3 regions of the Pantoea sp. R13S299 genome follow, and region 2 is predicted to be linked to each of the others. Evidence: predicted binding sites of a transcription regulator. Region 2 holds the regulator's gene; each other region holds the start of a gene.
What was found. Region 2 encodes PurR, which represses purine synthesis genes. Its sites were predicted from a motif close to CANGCAAACGTTTGCNTG; they were not measured.

Region 1 (5,871 bases), 200 kb from region 2:
AGATATCATCATCCAGCCGTTTAGACACTTTCCAGGCGACAAAATCAGGTGACACCGTCACTTTATCGATACGAATAGCGCGGATAAACTCCCCTTTTTCCAGCTGCGTCTGGCGATAGCCGGTAAAGAACTGGTCCAGCGGAAGGCTCCGCTGCTGCTCACCGCGCTGTAACAACAGGCTGGCATTCAGGGCCAGCAGCACTGGCGAGGCATCGCCTATCGGGGAGGCGTTGCCGATGTTACCGCCAAGTGTGCCCTGCAGGCGGATTTGCAGTGAAGCAAAGCGCTGCAGCATCTCGCTGACGCCAGGAATGCGGCTGGCAAGAAACTCGCTGACCTGCTGCAGCGATGCACCTGCGCCCAGAAGGTAGTGATCGTCAAACTCGCTGCAGACTTTCAGCGCGGCAACCTGCTCCAGCGCAATCAGCAGCGGTATTCTCTTATGCTGCTGGGTAATCATCAGGCTGAGATCGGTGCCACCGGCAATCAGCTTCGCATCGGGATGGGCCAGATAGATTTCGGCCAGCTGAGACGGGGTTTTGGGCAGGAAGCAGCGGCGACCCTCACCACCTATCTCCTGCATCTCCGGGGTGGCCAGCGCCTCCAGCCGCTGCACGGTGGCGGCAGCGCTGTGATCAAACTGGTCCGTGACCGGCTGCGAGCAGAGCTGTTCGGCGGCAGCCATGATGGGCCGGTAGCCGGTGCAGCGGCAGAGGTTGCCCGCCAGCGCGGTCTCCGCCTGATGACGATCCCAGCCCGCTGCCTTTTTTTGCAGACTGAACAGCGACATCACAAAACCTGGCGTGCAGAATCCGCATTGCGAACCGTGGCAGTCGACCATCGCCTGCTGCGCAGGATGCAGTGCGCGACCATGACGCAGATCCTCGACTGTGATCAGCTGCTTGCCCTGTAACGCAGAGACCAGCGTCAGGCAGCTGTTAATCGTTTCATACTGCATTTCTCCCCCGACGGCCTTGCCGAGAGTGACGCTGCACGCGCCGCAGTCGCCTGAGGCGCAGCCCTCTTTGGTGCCAGGACGATGCTGCCGGGTGCGCAGGTAGTTGAGCACCGTGAGATTCGGGTCGAGCGCATCTTCACTGACCAGCTGGTTATTTAACAGAAACTGGATCATGCGGCTTGCTCCTGTGCATCGCGCTGCCAGACCGGACGACCGCCGACCCAGGTCTGGGCAATGTTGCGGTCGTCGCCCAGCGTCATTAATACAAACAGTTTTTCCCAGATATCTTTGCTGTTGCCGATGCGCAACTGCTGCAGCGCAGAGACCGCCGGGTCGAGCACCACAAAGTCTGCCTCTTTGCCGATGTTGAAATTCCCGATTGCGTGGTCGAGATCCAGCGCGCGTGCCCCGCCCAGCGTGGCGTGATAAAAGGCTTCGGCGGCGCTGAGCCGGTAGTGCTGTAGCTGACCCACTTTGTAGGCTTCGCCCAGGGTCTGCAGCATGTTAAAGGTGGTGCCTGCGCCGACATCGGTGCCGATCCCCACTTTCACGCCCTGCTGCCAGCTGCGCTTGATGTTAAACAGGCCGCTGCCGAGGAACAGGTTCGAGGTGGGACAGAAGGCAATAGAAGAGCCGGTATCGTGCAGACACTGCCACTCTTCCTCCTCCAGATGCAGGCAGTGCGCAAAGACGCTGCGGCGGCCGGTCAGCTGGTGATGATGATAAACATCCAGATAGCCCTCACGCTCCGGGAACAGCTCTTTCACCCACGCGACCTCCTGCGGGTTTTCGCTGAGATGGGTATGCAGCCAGGTGTCCGGGAACTCCTGACGCAGCTGTTGCACTTTTGCCAGAAGCTGCGGGGATGAAGTCGGTGCAAAGCGCGGCGTCAGGGCATAGCTCAGGCGTCCACGCTGGTGCCAGCGCTTAATCAGCGCCCGCGTCTGCTGGTAGCTCTGTTCCGGGGTTTCGGTGAGATTGTCGGGCGCATTGCGATCCATCATCACTTTACCGGCGATCAGCCGCATGTTCAGAGCTTCGGCGGCGCTGAACAGCGCCTCCACCGATTGTGGATGAACGGTGCCAAACACCAGCGCGCTGGTGGTGCCGTTAGAGAGCAGCTGATGCAGGAAGAAGGCGGACATTTTTGCAGCGTGATCCGGGCAGTGATACTGCGCTTCGACCGGGAAGGTGTAGTGATTCAGCCACTCCAGCAGTTGTTCGCCGAAAGCGCCAATCATCTCTGTCTGCGGATAGTGAATGTGGGTATCGACAAATCCCGGCACGATCAGTTTGCCGCGCAGGTCGGTCACCGGATGACCCGCCAGCAGCGCCTCGCTGTTCTCCCAGCTATCCAGCCCCACCACGTGTCCATCACGCAGCAACAGCACCCCATCCTCCAGATAGCGCGCCTGCCCGGCCAGGTCGTCGGGATGATCCACCACGCCAGTAAAGTCAAAGAAGCTGGCGCGTATCGCCGTGTCGGTTGCTGATAGCATGGGTATGTCCTTTCTGAATGCGCGATTTTAATGTGCAGATGATGATCTAAACCTTGCAACCTGCGTGCCAGAACTGGAATGGAATAAAATTCTTATATATCAATAAAATAACCAAAAAAAGAGGGTGTTGCGCAACAAAACTGGCCTCTTGAGGCTTAGCAACCGTTTGCGGAGTGGATGCAAACGGTTGCGATGCGGATTGGCGCACAGTAATCATTCTGAGTATGGCCTGCTGTCCGTAAATCTGCCCTTTTCAGGTGCAGGCTGCCCCATAAAGGCGCAGCGGATAGCATGGTAAAATCCGTTTACAGGCAGGGCTGCTTTTCCACGCGCAGAAGCGGAAACGAAATGCTATGGTGAAGCCAACGACTCTGAAAATGGCATAAGGAACAGTGAGATGATTATTTTTGTCACCGGCGCGACCGCTGGTTTTGGTGAAAGCATCACCCGCCGCTTTATTGAGAATGGCCACAAAGTGATTGCCACCGGACGCCGCGCCGAACGTTTAAAAGCGCTGAAGGATGAGCTGGGCGAGAACCTGTATACCGTGCAGCTGGATGTGCGTAATCGTGCCGCTATCGAAGAAGCGGTGGCACAGTTACCGGCTGAATGGCGCAATATCGATGTGCTGGTTAACAACGCCGGTCTGGCGCTGGGCATTGAGCCTGCGCACAAGGCCAACGTTGATGACTGGGAAAACATGATCGACACCAACACCAAAGGCCTGGTCTACATGACTCGCGCCCTGCTGCCACAGATGGTGGAGCGTGATGTAGGTCATATCATCAATATCGGTTCGATTGCCGGTAGCTGGCCGTATGCCGGTGGCAACGTTTATGGTGCGACCAAGGCCTTTGTTCGCCAGTTCAGCCTTAACCTGCGTACCGATCTGCACGGCACCGCGCTGCGCGTGACCGACATTGAACCGGGACTGGTTGGCGGCACGGAGTTTTCCAACGTGCGTTTTAAAGGCGATGATGACAAAGCGGGTCAGGTTTATGAAGGTGCAAAAGCGCTGACGCCGGAAGATGTGACAGAAGCGGTCTGGTGGGTCGCCACACTGCCTAAGCATGTCAACATCAACAGCCTTGAGATGATGCCGGTCAGCCAGACGCTGGCGGGTCTGAAAGTCCACAAGCCGTAACACTCTTTAGCGCCAGCCCGTCCGGCTGGCGTTAGCCGCGTCCCCAGCCCAGCACGATGATCAGCATGCCACTGAACGCGATCAGTGCCCCGCTCCAGTCCCACGCGCTTAACTTCACGCCATCCACCACCCGTAACCAGAGCAGTGCGGTGAGTACATAGACGCCACCGTAGGCGGCATACACCCGTCCGCTGGCAGCCGGATGCAGGGTCAGCAGCCAGACAAACAGCGCCAGACTGGCCGCTGCAGGCAATAACAGCCAGGCCGATCCGCCCTTTTTCAGCCACAGCCACGGCAGAAAGCAGCCGGTGATCTCCGCCAGTGCGGTAACAAAAAACAGCAAGGCGGTCTTAATCAGCACCCTTACCTCTCCTGAACGTAAACAAACGTCTCACCACTGGTGAGCAAAGAAACGGCGATGATATACTATGAGTACTCGCTGCAACAGCCATCCTGGATGGCGATGTTTGCGTTAACTAAAGGATAGTGTGATGAAAAAAATGATCCCTGCCGTTCTGATGGTTCTGCTGTCTGGTATGGCTTTAAACGCTGGCGCGACTACCAACCGTCTGATCATTGAAGATGGCAGCACCGCGCTGGGCAATGAAACGGCGCGTCAGGATAAAGAGCAATGGAATGACACGCGTATGCTGCGTAACAAAGTGAACACCCGCGTTGAAAAAGAGTTTGATAAGACCGATCGCGCCTTTGATACCCGCGACAAATGCGAGCAGAGCCTCAATCTCAACGCCTACTGGGAGCCAACCACCCTGCGTTGCCTGGATCGTCGTTCAGGTCGCCCGGTAGCGCCGTAAATTTGAGCTATAGTAATGACGGACGACTAACATAAGGAAGACGAGATGAAGCTACAGAGGGTTTTGTTAAGCGCGGCGTTTTTAGCTCTGCCGCTGATGGCACAGGCATCCTGTGAATCGGTGAAAGCTGATATCAGCCAGAAAATCATTCAGAACGGTGTGCCTGAATCAGGTTTTAGTCTCGACGTTGTCGCCAACGATCAGGTTGATCAGGCGGGCGGTCAGGTCGTCGGACATTGTGAAAACGACACACAAAAGATTGTTTATAAGCGCACAGGACGTGACGACGAAGCCAGCGTCCCTGCAAGTGCCGGCAGTTCGCAGGACGCGCCTGCACAGTAGTCAGATTCAAATCAGGGCGACATCCTGTCGCCCTGCCTGCTAGTCCGCCTGTTCCGGCCGCTGACGCGGCATCATCCATGCCACACCCACCGCAAACAGCGCAATCACCAGTGCCACGACGAACACCCAGTGCAGTGATGTCGCTATCGCCGCCACCATCTGCTGCAGGGTTTCCGGCTGCAACTGCTGACGACTGGGCTCGGACATAATCTGCTGCACCGGATCCTGCACCTGCGGCAGTCGCCATTGCAGATTCAGATTCAGCACTGCGCCCATAATTGCCGTCCCCACCGCCGAGCCGATCATCCGGCTGAACATGATTGATGCGGTACAGATGCCACGAATCTGGTAGTCCGCCTGGTTCTGCACCGAAACCAGGAACGTGGTACTGGTCATCCCCATGCCGGTCCCGATCAGAAACGCCGTGAAGCCCGCCTGATAGAGAGAACTCTCGGGCTGTAAGAACAACAGCAATGCGCTGCCGGTGACCAGCAACAGCGCGCCGAGTTGGGCGGTGAAACGATAAGAGGTGTGCAGCATCAGTCTGCCGCTCAGGGTGCTGGCCAGCGGCCAGCCAATCGACATCATCGCCAGCACGCTGCCCGCCTGCAACGGTGAGCCGCCGCGTATCCCCTGAATCCAGGTGGGCAGAAACGCGCTGATGCCCATCATGGCCGCCCCGATAATCAGATTCCCCGCGTTACCGGCCACGATAAGCCGGCTGCGCCAGATGATCAGCGGAAACAGCGGTGCCGCTGAACGCTGCTCATGGCGCTTAAGCTGCCAGCCCGCGAACAGCGAAAAAAGCAGGAACGGCACCAGCCAGACGCCCAGCTGTTCCGCCTGCAACAGCGCAACCAGCAGCGCGGTCACGCAGAGCATCAGCCAGCCGCTGCCTGCCAGATTCAGCGGCTGCGATTTCTCCTCCTTCTGGTGCGCCGGTAACCAGCGCGCCAGCATCAGCATGCTGATCAGGCCAATCGGCAGATTGACCCAGAAAATCACCGACCAGTTAAAGTGCTGCACCAGCCAGGCACCGGTCAGCGGCCCCACTATCGCCGCCACACCCCAGACGCTGGAGAGCCAGCCCTGCACGCTGGCACGTTCGCGCGG
Region 2 (5,871 bases):
GATCTGGTTGAGCGTCTGCAGCAGGATGCCCCACTCAATCCACAGCGTCCTGAAAGCTTCTACGGCGGCGGCGCTGAAGGGTATATCGACTACCCGACGCTGTAACCGTTTTAGGCTGCCGTCCGGGACGATGGCGGCAGCCATTATTCAATGGCGATTTTCATCGCTATACTTATCGCCTGGGTCATCCGGCGATGGCATTTTATTTCAAAGAGGATGTTATGCGTTTACTTCATACCATGCTGCGCGTTGGCGATCTGCAACGTTCTATCGATTTCTACACCCGTGTGCTGGGAATGCGCGTGCTGCGTCAGAGCGAAAACACCGAATATAAATATACCCTGGCCTTTGTGGGCTACACCGACGAGAGCGAAGGTGCGGTGATCGAGCTGACCTACAACTGGGGCGTCGATAAGTATGACCTCGGTAATGCCTATGGTCACATTGCGCTGGGCGTTGATGACGCAGCAGCAGCCTGCGAACGTATCCGCAAAGATGGCGGCAACGTGACGCGTGAAGCGGGTCCGGTTAAAGGCGGCTCCACCATTATTGCCTTTGTTGAAGATCCCGATGGCTACAAAATCGAGCTGATCGAAAACAAGGATGCCGGTAACGGCCTGGGCAACTAAACCTGCCCCTCAGCCTGCCCGCCCGGGTGGGCTGAATCCCCTTCTCTTCGCTTCATCTGCTGCACCCGGCCCCGTTTTTTGCCATAATACGCGCTGCCCTTTTTCTGCAACGAGATCCTGATGTCTGAATCGAATTCCCCTAATGCACTCAATCAACGTTTCCGTGGCTTCTATCCGGTGGTGATCGACGTTGAAACCGCCGGTTTCAATGCGCAAACCGATGCGTTACTGGAAATTGCCGCTATCACGCTGAAAATGGATGAAGAGGGATGGATTCAGATCGACCAGACGCTGCACTTCAACGTCGAACCTTTTGTCGGTTCGCTGCTGCATCCGGAAGCGCTGGCCTTTACCGGTATCGATCCGAGTAATCCGCTTCGCGGCGCAGTTAGTGAATATGATGCGCTACACGCCATTTTCAAAATGGTGCGCAAGGGCATTAAAGACAGCGGCTGTAATCGCGCCATTATGGTGGCGCACAATGCCACCTTCGACCTGAACTTTATGTCAGCGGCGGCGGAACGTGCCAGCCTGAAGCGCAATCCGTTTCACCCGTTTGCCACCTTTGATACCGCAGCGCTGAGCGGACTGGTGCTGGGTCAGACGGTACTGGCGAAAGCCTGTATTGCGGCAGGAATGGAGTTTGATAGTACGCAGGCGCATTCGGCGCTTTATGACACTCAGCAGACGGCAACGCTGTTCTGCGAGCTGGTGAACCGCTGGAAACGGTTAGGTGGCTGGCCACTGCCCTTCGCGGAAGGTGATGCAGAAGCCACGACATCCGCATAAGGGATGCCGCAATGAAAAAGGCCGACATGATGTCGGCCTTTTTTTATTCTGCTTCTTTAAACTTTTCTGCAGTCTCTTTGATCAGCGTCTGCAGTTCACCACGTTGTAACATCTCAACGATAATGTCGCAGCCACCGACCAGCTCGCCATCAACCCACAGCTGCGGGAAAGTTGGCCAGTTAGCGAATTTCGGCATCTCGGCACGAATGTCCGGGTTCTGCAGAATATCCACGTAAGCAAAACGCTCACCACAGGCTGACAGCGCCTGTACCGCCTGTGCAGAGAAACCGCAGCTAGGCAGTTTCGGGGAACCTTTCATGTACAGCAGGATCGGGTTTTCTGCGATCTGGCGCTGAATTTTTTCTACAGTACTCATTATTGCCTTCCTTAATTCGTCACTTCGTGTTTGTTTATTGTAGCGACTTCGCAGCGTGACTGAAAATGAGATTTTGACCGCTGCCCGATTAAATCGCCATCATTGTTAAGTCCCGCTTCGGGACGCCTGATTTCCTGATTATTAACAGCTGGTAACAGTTTAATAATTCGTAATAATTTCGTTGATATAAGACGCTGAAAATGTTCATTTTCAACGCGATTACGTGGGTTGCAAAGATTAATATTAAAAGGCATTACAGTTTTTAAACGAACTGGACTAGAATGGCCTGGGCGCTGATCCTGGATCAGATTAATCTCAACTTTGTCGCGGTGCGTAGTGGCCCTGACAACTTAACTAATCAACGGACTATGCGTTTAATCATTACGCTTTTCATGCTGGCCTTTGCGCAACTGTTTTTCAACGTCGCTGCTGCTTCCCCGCACGCGCCGGTGAACGTCAGTACGCATAAAGCAGAAAAAAAGAGTGCGCGCGACGATGAGCGCCGCAAGCGTCGCCAGGTAAAAACGGTGACCAAAAAAACTCGCCTCAGCCCTGTTCAAAAACTAAAAACGAAAAAACAGAAAAAAGTCGAACTCACTGCTAAACAGACGCCTGCTAAGAAGACCTCGCTTAAAACCGCCCGTATCAGCAAAACCAAAGAAAAAAATAAAGAGAAGAAACGCTATGGTCATCAGCGCCAGCTGAAAACGGCTGAGATCACCACCAGCGAGCCGGGCACGATTAAAATGAGCAAATCCCACCGTCAGCGTTATCAGAAGGCACGCGAAACCGCGATGACCAAGCTGATGGGCCAGTTAGGTAAACCTTATCAGTGGGGCGGCACCTCACCCCATACCGGTTTCGATTGCAGCGGTCTGGTCTGGTACGCCTATAAAGATCTGGTGAAGTTTAAGATCCCGCGTACCGCTAACGAGATGTATCACCTGCGTGACGCCGCGCCCATCAAGCGTGAGTCGCTGGAGAAAGGCGATCTGGTCTTCTTCCGCATTAACGGTCGCGGTACGGCTGACCACGTCGGCGTTTACCTGGGCGATGGTAAGTTTATTCAGTCGCCACGTACCGGCAAAGATATTCAGATCAGCGCATTAGGGGAAGATTACTGGCAGCGCCACTACATCGGTGCCCGTCGGGTGATGACGCCGAGAACCATTCGCTGAGCAGCAGTTCAGTCAGAAAAAAGCCGGGATAATCCCGGCTTTTTTTATTAGTGCAGAATGGCAGTAAAACTAAAGGCCACAATCATCAGCAAACAGCCCACGGAGGTCATTAACGCCAGTTTCAGATCGGTACTCATTGCTTGCTCCTTAGTCATACAATTTATAGGGATATGGCATTTTCCCACACGACCCGGTAAAAATCTCGTTTTATCCGTCCAGCCTTGTTAGAATCCCGCCTTTGTTGCGCAACGCGCGCAACTCTGATTCCGTTTGCGCATCTTTTAAGACGTTTATTCTCCGCCAGCGGCCTGTTTACCGGCCAGAAAAGCTGCATTTTTGCGGAAAAAACCCTGAGCAGACGCAAACGTTTAACACTACGCTTATCATAGAGTTAGATAAGCACTGGAGTCCGATTTTCATGGCAACAATTAAAGATGTGGCAAAACGCGCCGGCGTCTCAACGACCACCGTTTCGCACGTCATCAATAAAACCCGCTTTGTCGCTGAAGAGACGCGCAACGCGGTCTGGCAGGCGATCAAAGAGCTACACTACTCGCCGAGCGCCGTCGCGCGCAGCCTGAAAGTGAACCACACCAAAACGCTGGGCCTGCTTGCCACCTCCAGCGAAGCGCCCTATTTCGCTGAAATTATTGAAGCGGTTGAAAATCACTGTTTTGACAAAGGCTACACGCTGATTCTGGGTAATGCGCATAACGATCTGCAAAAACAGCGCGCCTATCTCAGCATGATGGCGCAGAAACGCGTCGATGGTCTGCTGGTGATGTGTTCTGAGTATCCGGACGACCTGCTGCAGATGCTGGAAGAGAACCGCAATATCCCGATGGTGGTGATGGACTGGGGCGAGTCGCGCGCCGACTTCACCGACACGGTGCTGGATAATGCCTTCCAGGGCGGCTATCTGGCGGGACGCTATCTGATTGAACGCGGACACCGTGATATTGGTGCAATCCCCGGCCAGATGGAGCGCAACACCGGTGGCGGACGCCATGCCGGTTTCCTGAAAGCGCTGGAAGAAGCAGGTATTCAGCCGCGCGCCGAATGGATTGTGCAGGGTGACTTCGAGCCGGAGTCAGGCTATCAGGCGATGCAGCAGATCCTGTCACAGAAACAGCGCCCGACGGCGGTGTTCTGCGGCGGTGACATCATGGCGATGGGCGCGATTTGCGCCGCCGACGAGATGGGCCTGCGCGTCCCGCAGGATATTTCGGTGATCGGTTATGACAATGTGCGCAATGCCCGCTATTTCGCACCGGCCCTGACAACCGTGCATCAGCCTAAAGCCCAACTGGGTGAAAAAGCGCTGGATATGCTGCTGGACCGCATCACCAGTAAGCGTGAAATTTCACAAACGATCGAAGTCCATCCCACGCTGATTGAACGCCGTTCCGTGGCCGATGGTCCGTTCCGCGATTATCGCCGCTAATCCTCGCTTAACCACTCCTGATTAAGCGTTTGCGCATCACCCAGATAGCTGAGCAACCAGCCTGTCGCCGGTGATGCGCGATCCTCAGCCCAGCTGACGCAGCAGGGGCTATCCGGAAATGCCACTGGCAGTGTCAGTTCCACCAGATCGCCGCTGTCGAGCAGGGGTCTGGCAAGATGACCCGGCACCATCGCCACACACAATCCCGCCTGCACGCACTCCAGACCGGTCTGCCATTCCGGCACCACCAGCCTGCGCTGGTTATCCAGCGTCCATGTCATACGGCGCGGCAGCGCTCGCGAGGTATCTTCCAGCACCAGTGAAGGCCAGCTACGCAGCGTGTCATCATCGATCTGGCTCGCCTGCGTTAATGGATGATCGGGCGCGACCACGCAGCGCCAGTTGAGGGTGCCCATATCGCGAAACGCAAAACGTCCGCCCACCGGAATTGCCTGGGTGGCCCCAATCGCGACCTCCACCCGACCATCGGCCAGCGCATCCCAGACGCCGTTAAAGACTTCATAGCTGATGATCAGCTCCATATCGGGGAAGTGCCGATAGAAATCTTTGACCAGTTGCCGGGTGCGCTGAGGTTTGGCGATACGGTCAACGGCAATGCTGAGCTGCCCGCGCCAGCCGTTGGCGAGCTGCTGACACTGTCGCCGGGTGGCAAGCATTTTTTTGATGACGCTGCGCCCTTCCCGGACAAAATGCTCGCCTGCCGGAGTGAGAACCACTTCGCGATGCTGACGCTCAAACAGCGGCACTGCCAGCCAGTTCTCCAGCTGGCGCACCGTGTAGCTGATGGCAGAGGGCACCCGATGTAACTCCTGCGCGGCCGCGCTGAAGCTGCCCCCACGGGCGACCGCGTCAACCACTTCTAATGCATATTCTGACCACATAATCTGCCTTCAAAAATTTTAACAGCAATCGGCAAATATTACCGTTTCACAGCAGCAAACGCACCTCTTACACTCTGCCGCGTTTATCCTGCAAATATGAGAATGAGATGTTGTCGAATAAAGGATTTATGCCTTACCTTGCCCTGCTGAGCATGCTCGGCTTTTTAGCCACGGATATGTACCTGCCCGCCTTTGGTGCGATGCAGCAAACCTTTAATACCTCGCCCGGCCTGATCAGCGCCAGTATGAGTCTCTTTCTGGGAGGCTTCGCCACAGGTCAGCTCTTCTGGGGACCGCTCTCCGACCGCATCGGCCGTAAACCTGTGCTGCTAGCCGGACTGGTGATGTTTGGCATCGGCTGTGCGGGCATGCTGTGGGTGAATGATATTTATCTGATGCTGGCGCTGCGCTTTGTGCAGGCGATTGGCGTCTGTGCTGCGGCCGTGAGCTGGCAGGCACTGGTGGTGGATCGCTACCCTGCTGCGCGTGCCAACAAAGTCTTTGCCACCATTATGCCGCTGGTTGCGCTCTCTCCGGCACTGGCGCCGTTGTT
Region 3 (5,871 bases), 310 kb from region 2:
TTCTGAATAAAAGGCGACTGAATCGGCGCAAGGTTGAGTACGCCGCTGCGATGCATGATGCGTTCACCGGCACGCTGTTCCAGCTCATCCCACAGCGTCTGCGCCCGCAGGACCAGGGGAACATAGCGTTCGCCTTCACCATAGGCGTGACGAATCAGCCGGCTCTCGCCATGATGCGTGCCCTGATTGTGGGGAGGATGGGCGCTGTCGATCATGAGTACCGACAAACCCGCCTGAGTGGCATAGTAGCCTGCGGCTGCGCCCACTGAGCCGCTGCCGACGACGATAAGATCATAAATCATGGTAACTACGCTCTAAGAGTCAGATAATCAAAAGCATACCAGAAACAGAAACGAAAAAGGCACCCCTGAGGGCGCCTCTTTGATGCGGCAGAAATTAATGCTTATTGAGGAGTCGTTCTATCTGCTCGGCTGATTCTATCTTGGCGATGCCCGCTTCGAGAATCGAGATAAACTGCCTTGCCACATCCGTTGTCAGCCAGTAAGTCGGGCCAACATCCGCTTCTTCTTCTTTTTGATCCTGCGACGACAGCGAGTGCAGGCGGATCATCATGGCGTCATAGCTATCAACGGTACTGATATCCCAGCCCACCAGCGGATGAGTCTGAATAACGTCTTTTCTTCTGTCCATTATAACCTCCTTATTACTCGTTAAACGAAGTGCATGGTGAGGTTCAATGCGGCTTTTTTATTCCAATAGCGAAACAATTATAACAGTAAACCAGGGAGTCACTGCTTTAAAAAGGCCGTGAGTCAGCTTCTCACAGAATATTTGCGTTTGAAAGGCGGGGGGGAAAAAATAAAATGCCTGGCGGGCAGGCATTCTAATCACTATTCAATGGGCCGGCAAAACGCGGGTTAAGCCGCGTGAGCGTGCTCAGAGTGTCGGGGCTTCCGGCACAATACCGCCGCCGCGTTTCTGCAATGTTTCTGCCAGACGGGCAAAGTGCTGCTGAAGCTGCTCATCATGGTTTTGATTTTGGGCTTCCAGCGACAGATTGTGCACCAGCAGCTGACTGGCACGATCGTCAAGACAGAAAATCAGACTGGAAAAAGCATTTTCCAGCACCGTTAAACGACGCTTTTGATCACCAATCAGTGCTAACAACTCACCAAAGGTCATCGCCTCTTCCGGTTTATCAGTAGTCATGGTGCGCACCTCCTGTTATGCGTGACGAGCGCAAGGATAGGGCATTGATCATTCAGAGTCTAGATGCAGAGAGAGGGAAGTGCGAGAGGGGAGAAAAGATAAAAAAACCGGGTGGCGACACCCGGAAAAAAAGCACAGTGGCGGTTAATCAGTAATGAACCAGTCATCAGCGCTTTCCCACGTCTGCTGCAGGATTTCGCTGATCTGGTCGCGCGTCTCTTTTCCACCGCCCAGCACGCTGAGATTGTTGGCACTGGCGTAACGTACCTTGACGTGATTGGTCGAGTCAGGGAACTGTTCATCAATGCGGCGCGATAATTCATCGCTTAACGCTTCAATCGCGCCAGCAGGAAGAGGTCGGGTATTGGATACGGTAATTTCAACGCGCATAATAGCCTCCGGTTAAGATGCTGTATATATTTACAGTATCGATGGGCCGGAGGCAAGTAAAATTATGCGATGCGCCAGTTCAGGGTTTCACCTGCCAGGAATGGCACCAGTGAGTGGCTGCCGAGTGCAATTGACTCTGGCACCTGCCAGGGTTCACGCACCAGCGTAATCGTCCCTTCATTCAGCGGCAGGCCGTAGAAACGCGGGCCATTTTCAGAACAGAACGCTTCAAAATGCGCCAGCGCGTTCAGCTCTTCAAATACGGTAGCGTAAGCGGGCAACGACGTCGGCGCATTAAAGACGCCGGCACAGCCGCAGCTGGCTTCTTTGAGATGACGCAGATGCGGCGCGGTGTCGGTGCCGAGGAAGAAGCGAGGATTTCCGCTCGCCACTACTTTGCGCAGCGCCTCCTGATGCACGTTGCGTTTAAGAATCGGCAGGCAGTAGAGGTGTGGACGAATCCCGCCCACCAGCATGTGGTTGCGGTTAAACATCAGATGCTGCGGCGTAATGGTCGCGCCCAGCGTCTCATCAGCATCAGCGACATAGTCAGCGGCGTCCTGCGTCGTAATGTGCTCCATCACCACTTTCAGTGCCGGAAACTGGCTGCGCAGCGGCACCATCACCGTTTCGATAAACCGGGCTTCGCGGTCAAAGATGTCGATATGCGCATCGGTCACTTCACCGTGGATCAGCAGTGGCATACCGAGCTTCTGCATCCGCTCCAGCACGCGGGCGATCGACGCGATATTGGTCACGCCATGGCTGGAGTTGGTGGTGGCGTGTGCCGGATAGAGCTTAGCCGCGGTAAACAGACCCGCGGTAAAGCCGCGCTCAAGCTCATCAGGATCCAGCGAGTCGGTCAGATAGCAGGTCATCAGCGGCGTAAAGGCGTGATCGGCAGGCAGCGCCGCCAGGATGCGATCGCGGTACGCTTCACCTGCCGCTACGCTGGTCACCGGCGGCACCAGGTTAGGCATCACAATGGCACGACCATTCACCGCGCTGGTATAGGGCAGGACCGTTTTGAGCATCTCATCGTCACGCAGATGAATATGCCAGTCGTCAGGGCGACGCAGGGTAAGTTGCTGAGGTTGTGCTGTCATCAGTGAAGCTCCGGCAGAAGGGAAACAAAAGGCGTGTTTTGGCCGGGGTCTAAGCATAAGGATTCAGGCAACCGTTTGCACCTGCTTTTTATGCCGGTAATGAAAATCCGCGCCAGGGGCGCGGAGATTGGAGTTACTGCGTGAAGGGAATGACCAGTTCGCCGGGTTTCACTTCCAGCCCTTTGGCAAACTTCTTCGCCAGCGACTCGCCTTTGCTGCGGTCAGCACTCAGGACGTAAGCCGGGGTCTGATCGAAATAGCTTTTCAGCGACTGATTCAGATAAGGGGTCAGCGTCTTCATGATGGAGGCCATTTTTTCCGGCGCAACCTGCGCATCAACAATCTCCAGATCGCGCAGATAGATGGCGCCCTGCTGCTGGTCATAGACCGGCTGAGCACGCATCTTCAGTTGCATATCGGCCTGCTGCGGGCCAAACAGCGAGGTCACGTTGATTTTTGCGTTGCCGGAGAGTGTCACTTTACCCGGCTCTTCGCGGCCAATCTGACTGGTCAGGTTGTTCAGCACAATGTGCGCGTTAACCAGTCCGGAGACGCCAATATCTTTCTCGTAGTTGTTGTGCTTCTGCAGCGCCTGATTCACTTCCTGTTCGCTGATAGTGTATTGCGTCAGTTGATTACAGCCGCTCACCAGCAGCGCGATCAACAGGGCCGTCAGCCCGAAAAATGCCTTTTTCATCGATCTTTATCCTGAATATCAGAGCCAGTAAACAGGGCATAGCCTGCCTGAATGCGTGGCGGGTGTCATCAGGAAAGAGATGAGAAACGCCGCAGCGTCTCTCATCGGGGCAGGATTAGTGGGCTATCGAGGAGAGCAGATTGACCTGGGTCTGTTTGGCCATATTATCGCGGTAGTCAGCGACCCGTGCGGGCCAGTCGATACCGGCCACCAGCGTCAGCGAGCGCAGCAACGGGAAGAGATTGAAATCATCTTCCGACAGCTCGCCGTTTACCGCATTAGGTTGTTCGATTAACTTGTCCAGCTTGCGCAGATCCTGGCTGACATTTTTAATCAGCCCGGCTGAGTGACTTTTCAGCGTCCCGAAATCACCGATGCTGGCCTGCTTTTTAGTGCGGAAATAGTCACGCGCCTCCGGGGTGGCGAATTCGGCAAACGCGGCGTCTGCAATGCGCGGCAACAGCAGCTTATTCACGTAGCTGTTCATGTGACGCAGCCACTCGCCAATCGCCGGGTTCAGTGCGCCGGTGATCAGCGGTTCGCGATCCAGCTGATCGACGTAATGCACGATCTCCATGCTCTCAGGCATCGCACTGCCATCCTGCTTTTGCAGAATCGGTGCCATTTTCTGACCAATCAGTCGTTTCGGCGTCTCTTCATCGTCGTTGAGCATCACCACCAGCTCAACCGGCTTATTTTTCAGGCCAAAAATCATTCGCGCTTTTACGCAGAAAGGGCAGTGGTCATAGATATAGAGCTTCATCCTGATCTCCCGTGTTCAGAGGTTGACTGTTTAACAGAATGAATCAATTCATCCTGTTTTCGGGCGCGTAAAAAGTATGGAAGAGATTACCCCACAGGGCAAACCGGCCTGTCAGATGCGTGACCGGATCGGCGGCTGAAGCCGCCTGTACAGTTTGTTGACCGCTGCGATAACAGAGCAAAATCAACCTCTTTATGGCGAAACCGCTGTAACGTTTTACCGCAGCCCAGGCGGCGGTTATAGTGAAAGCCGGGTAATGACGGCTCAGCTCTATCAGCCATTGATTTCAGGAGTCAGGATGTTTGGCTATCGTTCTGCCGCGCCCAGGGTGCGATTAACCACCGATCGTCTGGTGGTCCGTCTGGTTCACGAACGTGATGCCTGGCGAATGGCAGATTACTATTCGGAAAACCGCCTGTTTTTAAAACCCTGGGAGCCGGTGCGCGATGACAGCCACTGTTATCCGTCGGGCTGGCAGGCACGGCTCGGGCTGATTTCCGACATGCATAAGCAGGGAACGGCCTTCTATTTTATCCTCATGGACAGCGATGAAACCGAAGTGCGGGGCGTGGCGAACTTCAGCAACGTGCTGCGCGGATCGTTTCACGCCTGCTACCTCGGCTATTCACTGGGCGAAAAGTGGCAGGGACAGGGCCTGATGTTTGAAGCGTTGCAGTCGGCTATCCGCTACATGCAGCGCCAGCAGCATATTCACCGCATCATGGCGAACTACATGCCGCACAACCAGCGCAGCGGCGATCTGCTGGCGCGACTCGGCTTTGAGAAAGAGGGTTACGCTAAAGATTATCTGCTCATTGACGGACGCTGGCAGGATCACGTGCTGACAGCCTTAACCCTGCGGGAATGGACGCCTGACCGGCGTGGATAATAATGAGGATGCGAGCATGAAGATGGTTTTATCGGCGCAGGCAATGCGCGTGCTGGGCTGCCTGCTGGAGAAGCAGGTGACGACGCCGGAACAGTATCCACTGTCACTGAACGGTGTTGTGGTGGCCTGTAATCAGAAATCGAACCGCGAGCCGGTAATGGAGCTGAGTGAAAGCGAGGTACAGAATCAGCTCGACCTGCTGGAAAAACGGCATCTGATCACGGCCAGCAGCGCCGCCGGACAGCGGGTGGTGAAATATGAGCAGCGTTTCTGTAACTCTGCGTTTGGCGCGCTAAAGCTCAACAGCGCGGAAGTCGCCCTGCTGACCCTGCTGCTGTTGCGCGGACCCCAGACACCCGGTGAGCTGCGCACCCGCAGCGGACGTCTGCACGAGTTCAGTGACGTCAGCGAAGTCGAGCAGACGCTGGAAGGCTTAATGCAGCGTGACGACAGTGCTCAGGTAATCCGATTGGCGCGGGAGTCAGGTAAGCGCGAAAGCCGCTTTATGCATCTGCTGGGCGATGAACGTGATCAACCGCAGGCCGCCGCTGACGCCCCAGAAGAGCAGGGCGATCTGGCGGCACGCGTTGCCACACTGGAGCAGCAGGTCGCAGAGCTTCAGGCCCAACTCACCCAACTGCTGCAAACGGAGAGCTGAGATGACATTACGTATTGGCGTGGTGGGATTAGGCGGCATCGCGCAGAAAGCCTGGCTGCCGGTGCTGTCGGCGGCGACAGACTGGACGCTGGTGGGCGCCTTTTCCCCAAACCAGGCCAAGGCCGGCCCGATCTGCGACAGCTACCGCATGCAATGTTTTGGCTCACTGAATGATCTGGCTGCTGCCTGTGACGCGGT

Region 1: the regulator PurR is predicted to act here: its motif matches at 2,634-2,651, upstream of guaD (guanine deaminase).
Region 3: the regulator PurR is predicted to act here: its motif matches at 2,731-2,748, upstream of pyrC (dihydroorotase).

The regions. Positions count from the first base shown of each region.
Region 1 covers NZ_JBLYEF010000001.1:1,190,302-1,196,172, forward strand. The annotation lists gene xdhA (xanthine dehydrogenase small subunit) at 1-1,132, opposite strand, end outside; gene guaD (guanine deaminase) at 1,129-2,457, opposite strand; gene ydfG (bifunctional NADP-dependent 3-hydroxy acid dehydrogenase/3-hydroxypropionate dehydrogenase YdfG) at 2,855-3,601, shown strand; gene ACN1CO_RS05845 (YnfA family protein) at 3,633-3,959, opposite strand; gene ACN1CO_RS05850 (DUF1283 family protein) at 4,093-4,416, shown strand; gene ACN1CO_RS05855 (DUF1161 domain-containing protein) at 4,462-4,758, shown strand; gene ACN1CO_RS05860 (MDR family MFS transporter) at 4,798-5,871, opposite strand, start outside.
Region 2 covers NZ_JBLYEF010000001.1:985,518-991,388, reverse strand. The annotation lists gene ACN1CO_RS04870 (alkene reductase) at 1-105, shown strand, start outside; gene gloA (lactoylglutathione lyase) at 222-629, shown strand; gene rnt (ribonuclease T) at 750-1,418, shown strand; gene ACN1CO_RS04855 (Grx4 family monothiol glutaredoxin) at 1,462-1,797, opposite strand; gene ACN1CO_RS04850 (C40 family peptidase) at 2,163-2,972, shown strand; gene ACN1CO_RS04845 (YnhF family membrane protein) at 3,020-3,109, opposite strand; gene purR (HTH-type transcriptional repressor PurR) at 3,391-4,416, shown strand; gene punR (DNA-binding transcriptional activator PunR) at 4,413-5,318, opposite strand; gene punC (purine nucleoside transporter PunC) at 5,426-5,871, shown strand, end outside.
Region 3 covers NZ_JBLYEF010000001.1:675,506-681,376, forward strand. The annotation lists gene solA (N-methyl-L-tryptophan oxidase) at 1-302, opposite strand, end outside; gene bssS (biofilm formation regulator BssS) at 397-651, opposite strand; gene ACN1CO_RS03380 (hypothetical protein) at 898-1,170, opposite strand; gene dinI (DNA damage-inducible protein I) at 1,315-1,560, opposite strand; gene pyrC (dihydroorotase) at 1,623-2,666, opposite strand; gene ACN1CO_RS03395 (lipoprotein) at 2,800-3,363, opposite strand; gene grxB (glutaredoxin 2) at 3,479-4,126, opposite strand; gene rimJ (ribosomal protein S5-alanine N-acetyltransferase) at 4,425-5,015, shown strand; gene ACN1CO_RS03410 (DUF480 domain-containing protein) at 5,032-5,673, shown strand; gene ACN1CO_RS03415 (Gfo/Idh/MocA family protein) at 5,675-5,871, shown strand, end outside.